Regions from separate parts of the Methylobacterium sp. 285MFTsu5.1 genome, predicted to be linked through region 3. Evidence: predicted binding sites of a transcription regulator. Region 3 holds the regulator's gene; each other region holds the start of a gene.
What was found. Region 3 encodes LexA, which represses DNA repair genes until DNA is damaged. Its sites were predicted from a motif close to TGTTCNNNNTGTGTTCNG; they were not measured.
Positions count from the first base shown of each region.

Region 1 (2,260 bases), on a different contig from region 3:
GTCGACGGCCTCGAAGCGCACCTGCGTGCCCCGGGCCTTGAAGGTGCCGGCCAGCGAGAACGGCAGGTAGGCGCCGGCCGCCTGGGTCGGCGGCCCGACGACGAGGCGGGCGGAGCCCTCGGCCTCGACCTGGGCGCCGCCGGATTCGGCGGGGACGAGGCCGAACCGCGCGTCCGCCTCGAAGCGCGGCGTCGCGTCGCCGCCGCCGGAGATCTTGGCGGCGAGGCGCCCGTCCGGTCCCGGCGTGCCGCTGACCGCCCGGAACGGGACGCCGCCGCTCGTCCCCTCGATCCGCCAGGGCCCGACCAGGGCCGGCGCCTGCAGGCGCAGGTCCTGGACGTAGAGCTGGTCGGTCCGCCCGGTGGCGGGGACCTGCGTGGTGACGAGGAACTGCTGGATGTGCAGGTTCTCGATGGCGAGGTCGCGGTCGCGCAGGGCCCCGCCGAAATCGGGCGGCAGCTTCAGCGTGTCCGGGCCGGCGACCGGGAGCTTGATCTCGGCCCGGCCGATCCGGGTCTCGGTGAAGCGGAACTCGCCCTTGAGGAGCGGCGCCAGGGCGATCTCGGCCTTGACGAACCGGGCATCGAGGCTGGGGCGGTCCGGATCGGCGCCGAGGTGGAGGCGGTCGACGCGCAGCCGCGGCGACGGCAGCAGGCGGACCTCGATCCGGCCGTCGGTCCGGACCGGAACGCCCAGGGACCGGGCGAGCGCCCGCTCGACGAGCCCGCGATGGGCCTGCCAGTCGACGAAGGGCGGGACCGCGAGCGCCGCCACGAGAACCAGGATGACGGCGCACGCCAGCGCGGTCAGAAGATCACGCAATGGTCCCGTTCCGCACCATCTCTGCGCGAGGCCGCGACCTCACCGGGCCGCCGTGCCCCGCGTGCCCCCGCGAGTCAGTCGCCACGGCCATAGCACGATAAGCCGCCGGGGGCGCCAGCGGCGATGCCACGGTCCCGAGCGGCGGTCGGGGCACGCGCGAGGTTCCTCGGGCATCCCGGGCCCGCGGCCTATGGATCGCGCGATCGGCCGCGGAACGCGACCAGCCCGAAGGACGCGGATCACCCCGGCGCGGACAGCCGCGCTTCATGGCTCCGCGCCCCCGCCGCGGCGCGAACGGCCTCGACGCCGTTCGCGATTTGGTCCAGGGAAGCGGGATGCAGAACCGCCCGCATCCGCAACCCACCGGGGACGGCGCGCCCGCCACGTCCATCGCCGCCCGCGCCATGGGCGCCCTCCGGCGCGACGCGGCCGGCTACCTCGAGGGGCTCAACCCCGAGCAGCGCCGCGCCGTCGAGACCACGGAGGGCCCGGTCCTGGTGCTGGCCGGCGCCGGCACCGGCAAGACCCGGGTGCTGACCACCCGCATCGCCCACCTGATCGCCACCAACCGGGCGCGCCCCTTCGACATCCTGGCGGTGACCTTCACCAACAAGGCCGCCCGGGAGATGAAGCACCGGATCGGCGCGCTGATCGGGCCGGCCGGAGAGGGCATGCCGTGGCTCGGCACCTTCCACGCCATCGGCACCAAGATCCTGCGCCGCCACGCCGAGCTGGTCGGGCTGAAATCCGACTTCACCATCCTCGGCACCGACGACCAGCTCCGGCTGATGAAGCAGGTCATCGCCGACCAGAACGTCGACGAGAAGCGCTGGCCGGCCCGGGCCCTGTCCCACGCCATCGACGGCTGGAAGAACCGCGGCCTCGGCCCCGAGCAGGTGCCCCCGGGCGAGGCCTCGGCCTTCGCGTTCGGCAAGGGCGGCGCCCTCTACACCGCCTACCAGGCCCGGCTGGCGACGCTGAACGCCGTCGATTTCGGCGATCTCCTGCTGCTCTGCCTCAAGCTCTGGCGGGAGAACCCCGACGTCCTGGCCAATTACCAGGACCGGTTCCGCTACATCCTGGTCGACGAGTACCAGGACACCAACGTCGCCCAGTACCTGTGGCTGCGCCTCCTGGCGCAGTCCCGGAAGAACATCGCCTGCGTCGGCGACGACGACCAGTCGATCTACGGCTGGCGCGGGGCCGAGGTCGACAACATCCTGCGCTTCGAGCACGACTTCCCGGGCGCGGTGGTGGTGCGCCTGGAGCGCAACTACCGCTCCACGGGCCACATCCTGGCCGCCGCCTCCGGGCTGATCGCCAGGAACGAGAGCCGCCTCGGCAAGACTCTGCGCACCGACGACGAGCCGGGCGAGCGCGTCACCGTGACGGGCGCGTGGGATTCCGAGGAGGAGGCGCGGATGCTCGCCGAGTCGAT
Region 1 is NZ_KB911270.1:424,989-427,248, forward strand. Features, by position in the region: gene H288_RS0102110 (AsmA-like C-terminal region-containing protein) at 1-822, opposite strand, end outside; gene H288_RS0102115 (UvrD-helicase domain-containing protein) at 1,158-2,260, shown strand, end outside.
Region 1: a site for LexA is predicted at 1,130-1,147, ahead of H288_RS0102115 (UvrD-helicase domain-containing protein). Genes of this name have one in related genera too.

Region 2 (2,260 bases), on a different contig from region 3:
TGACCGCGCTGGCGGCCGCCTGGACGCTCGCCTCGGCATTGCCCATCGCCACGGAGTAGCCGCTCTGTGCGAACATCGGGCGATCGTTCCCGGCATCGCCGAACGTGGCGATCCGCTCGCGCGGGATAGCGAGATGCGCGCTCATCCAGGCGACGAAGCGACCCTTGTCGAGATCGGGCGGGGTCACGTCGAGATAGTACTTCTGCGAGCGGTGGACGGTGGCCCGGCCGGCCAGCGCCGCCGCGATTCGCGTCTCGCAGGCCGCGAGATGGGCGTGGTCGCGGCTGACGCCGACGATCTTGGCGGCCGTACCCATGAGCGTTCCGAGATCCGGCACGACCCGGGGCTCCGCGTCGATCGTGCGGCGCTCCAGGTCGGTGTAGGGACCGTCCGGGTCGCGCAGGCACCACGCGCCGTCGGCGAAGACCCAGACGTCCAGCCCCTCGGCCAGGAGCCGGTCGAGGGCCGCCCGGGCCGCCGGCTCCGGGATGGTCCGCTCCTCGATGATCGACAGGTCCGGCCGGACGACGCTCGCGCCGTTGAAGGCCCCCATCGGCAGGTCGAGGCCGAGCTCCGCCACGAGGCTCCGCAGTCCGATCGGCGGCCGCGCCGAGGCGATGCTGAAGCCGATCCCGGCCGCGCGCAGGCCACGCACGGCCGCCACCGTCGCCGCCGTCAGGCGCTTGTCCCCGGTGACCAGGGTGCCGTCGACGTCCGAGATCACCAGGGCGATCCCCGCGGCCTTGCCGGTACCTGCTGTCATCGCGTCACTCCCCACCCGGATCCCGGCGCGCAGCGGTGGCGAGTTCCGCCACGACCCGGTCGGCAATCGCCTCGGGCGGCTCGAGGATCCCGACGGTGATCGGGTGCTCGTCGGGGCCCGGGACCTCGAGGGTGGCGAACTGGCTGTCCAGGAGATGCGGCGACATGAAGTGACCCTGGCGCTCCGCGAGGCGCCGCGCGATCAGGGCCTTGTCGCCGTCGAGGTAGACGATGCGGACCCGCCGGCTGCCCCGGGTGAGGACGTCCCGGTACGCGCGCCGGAGCGCCGAGCAGACCACCACGCCGGACTCGCCGGCGTCGAGGCGCTGCTGGATCCAGGTCGCGATCCGGGCGAGCCACGGCGCGCGGTCCGCGTCGTCGAGGGCGTGGCCCGCGTGCATCTTCGCCACGTGCTCCGGCGCGTGGAAGCTGTCGCCGTCCACGAAGATCCAGCCGAGCTTCTCGGCGATCAGCGCCGCCACGGTGCTCTTCCCGGACCCCGAGACGCCCATGACCACGAGCACCTGAGCGGCCGTCCCGGCATCGAATGGCGGGTCTGATTGGGACGTCATCCGGACCACCGTGGCTCCGAGGCGCGCCGGGGCGCCGCGCGTCACGATCATGCGGAGCGCGCGCGCGGAAGGGAAGATCGCCGCGCCCGACGTTGCCGCCGTGTGGCAGGAACCGTCGCGCCGCGGGCCGCGTTGACGACCCAGAACGCGAACATTTAGGGAACATGAGTCGCATGGCTACCACCACCGCGAAGGCGACGTCGAAGGCCGATCGGGATTCTGGAGGGCGCCAGGATGCGCGCCAGAACGCGCCGGAGAACCCCAAGACCGACCCGAAGGACGTGTCGAACCAGATCAAGGATCCGGACCAGTGGACCACCGGCGGCGAGCCGATGACCGGCGCGCAGGCCTCCTACCTGAAGACGCTCTCCCAGGAGGCGAAGGAGCCGAAGGCGTTCGATCCCGACCTCGACAAGGCCGAGGCCTCCAAGCGGATCGACGACCTGCGCCACAAGGCCGGCCACGCCTGAGCCGTCGCGGGCGCGCCCTCGCCGGGCGCGCCCGCCGCGCGGGGCGGTGCATATCCCGCCCGGAATCAGCCCGATGCCCTGTTTCGGACACTTCGTTAAGCCGGCGGCAAGCGCGGGCCGGTAACAGCCTTCCGAGCGCGTGAGGCCACGCGGACGGCGGGACGGGAAGGCGCGTTCGACCATGGATGAGCCGGGCGGCGACGGGGCGGGGCGGCGCGCGGTGCGATCCCGGGCGGCGGCCGCCCTGACGGATCGGATCCCTGTCGCGACCGCGCGCTTCGCCCGCGACGTCCGCGGATCCACCGCGACCGAGTATGCCCTGCTCGGGGGCCTGATCTTCCTCGTCGCGGTCGGCAGCATCCGCTACTACGTGTCCCGCGTCAGCGCCGTCTACGGCGACATCACCGCGGCGGTGACACAGGGTCAGTGAGCGGATCGCGCCGGGGCCGTGCGGCC
Region 2 is NZ_KB911296.1:60,733-62,992, forward strand. Features, by position in the region: gene H288_RS0126865 (Cof-type HAD-IIB family hydrolase) at 1-763, opposite strand, end outside; gene H288_RS32870 (gluconokinase) at 768-1,334, opposite strand; gene H288_RS0126880 (DUF3072 domain-containing protein) at 1,508-1,804, shown strand; gene H288_RS0126885 (hypothetical protein) at 1,986-2,234, shown strand.
Region 2: a site for LexA is predicted at 1,482-1,499, ahead of H288_RS0126880 (DUF3072 domain-containing protein). Genes of this name have one in related genera too.

Region 3 (2,260 bases):
GGGGCGCTCGCCCTGCTGACCGCCGGCCTGCTGCTGGGGACGCTGCCGGCCTCGCGCCTGCGCTGGCTCGCCGTGCCGCCGGTCCTGCTCGGGCTCGTCCTCGCGGCCCGGCCCAACCACTACGACCTCTACGTCGACCGGCAGGGCGCGGGGGCCGCGGTGAGGGGCCCGGACGGGCGGCTCGCGGCCCTCGGCAGCCCTTCGGGCTTCGTCCTCGAGCAGTGGCTGAAGGCGGACGGCGACGGGCGGCGGTCCGCGGGGCTGATCGTCCGGTCCGGCAGCGGGCGCTGCGACCGGCTCGGCTGCACCGCCCGGCTGCCGGACGGGCGGGCGGTCGCCCTGGTCCGGGACCGGCGGGCCTTCCCGGAGGATTGCGCCCGCGCCGCGGTGCTGATCACGGGCCTCGCGGCGCCGCCGACCTGCACGGGGCCGCTGGTGATCGACCGGCGCGTCCTCGCCGCCCGCGGGGCCGTGGCCCTCCGGACCGACGGCGACGGCTTCGCCGCGCGCTACGCCCGGGACGACGGCCGCGCCGTGCCCTGGCGGCCGGCCGCCGGGCGCGGGCCGGGACCGCCGCGGCCGGTCACCGCGGAGCCGGGCGACCGCCCCGCGGAGGACGGGGTCGCCGCGACGCCGGAGGCCGACGCCGCGCCGGGCGGAGACCTCGCCCCCGGCGACGCGCCGGCCGAGCCGCTTCAGTAGCGGCGGACGAGGCTCACAAGGCGGCCCTGGATCCGGACCCGGTCGGGCCCGAGCACGCGGGTCTCGTAGGCCGGGTTGGCGGCCTCGAGGGCGATCGACGAGCCGCGGCGGCGCAGGCGCTTGAGCGTCGCCTCCTCGTCGTCGATCAGCGCCACGATGATGTCGCCGGTATTGGCCGTCTCCTGCTTGCGGATGACCACGAGGTCGCCGTCCAGGATGCCCGCCTCGACCATCGAGTCGCCGCGCACCTCGAGGGCGTAGTGCTCGCCGCCGGCCACGAAGTCCGGCGACAGGGTGATGGCGTGGCTCTGGTTCTGGATCGCCGAGACGGGGGTACCGGCCGCGATCCGGCCCATGACCGGGATCGAGATGGCGCGGCCGGACTCGTCGATCATCCGCGTGCTCGCCGGGGCCGGCGGCTGCTTGGACTTACCGCCCTCGACCACGCTCGGCGTGAAGCGGCGCGGCTCGGCGGGGGCCTGAGTCGCCGGAGCGGCCTGGGTCAGGCTCTCGGGGATCCGGATCACCTCGATGGCGCGCGCCCGATTCGGAAGGCGCCGGAGGAAGCCGCGCTCCTCGAGCGCCGTGATCAGCCGGTGGATGCCGGATTTCGACTTGAGATCGAGGGCATCCTTCATCTCGTCGAACGACGGCGGGACACCGCATTCCTGCATCCGGCTCTGGATGAATCGCAGGAGGTCCAGCTGCTTGCGCGTGAGCATCGACGGGGGACTCGCGGCTTGGCGGACCGCCACGTGACGGTCTCCGAAACAAATCACGAACAGGTTAAACGTTCCGCAAGTGTTCCGCAAGAGCGGCACCGCTCGGCTCGGCGCGCCGCGGGCGCGCCCGCGGGAGAAGGTCGAGAAACGCATTGACGGCGCAAGCGGAGCCGTTTCAATGCATCGCGGCGCCCCGCCGGGAAGGCGGCGGATCCGGGGTGCGGGCTGGGACCCTCTTGGAATGACGAGGATGCGACGACCCGCAGCTCTGCTGCCCCTCGGCCTCGCCGCCCTCGGCCTCGCCGGCTGCACCACCGGATTCTCCTACATCTCGCGGAACTACGTGGCGCTCACTCCCCAGGTCGTCACGATCGGCTGCAAGGAGCCCTACGAGGTCTACGACAACCGGCAGCTGCGCCGGATGCTGATCGTGTCCAACGCCCTGCGCGAGTATACCGGCTGCAACCTGAGCGAGGTCCGGATCGATCCGGAGCCGGGCGCCACCCGGGTGAAGCGCTTCCGCACCGCCGCCCGGGCCTATCTCGACGAGACCGTGCGCGAGGATTGCCGGATCACCGGCGAGACCGTGTTCGATCCGCTGAAGACCGAGTTCGCCTACGCCTGCGACGCGCCGATCGAGAAGCGCGGCACCGTGGTCCCCCGCCTGCCGGGCCGCAATCCGGGCCTCGGCGTGCGCTGACCGGCCGGCGGCGCGTCCTCAGGCGCCCGGCTTCGGGAAGGTCCGCTCCGCGGCGTCGCCGGCGGCGGCCAGCAGGGCGCGGGCGAAGGCCCGGGCCTCCGTCCGGTCGAGCACGATCGCGGCGGTGACCGGCGCA
Region 3 is NZ_KB911273.1:101,399-103,658, forward strand. Features, by position in the region: gene H288_RS0109075 (ComEC/Rec2 family competence protein) at 1-702, shown strand, start outside; gene lexA (transcriptional repressor LexA) at 696-1,424, opposite strand; gene H288_RS0109085 (hypothetical protein) at 1,675-2,124, shown strand; gene H288_RS0109090 (hypothetical protein) at 2,143-2,260, opposite strand, start outside.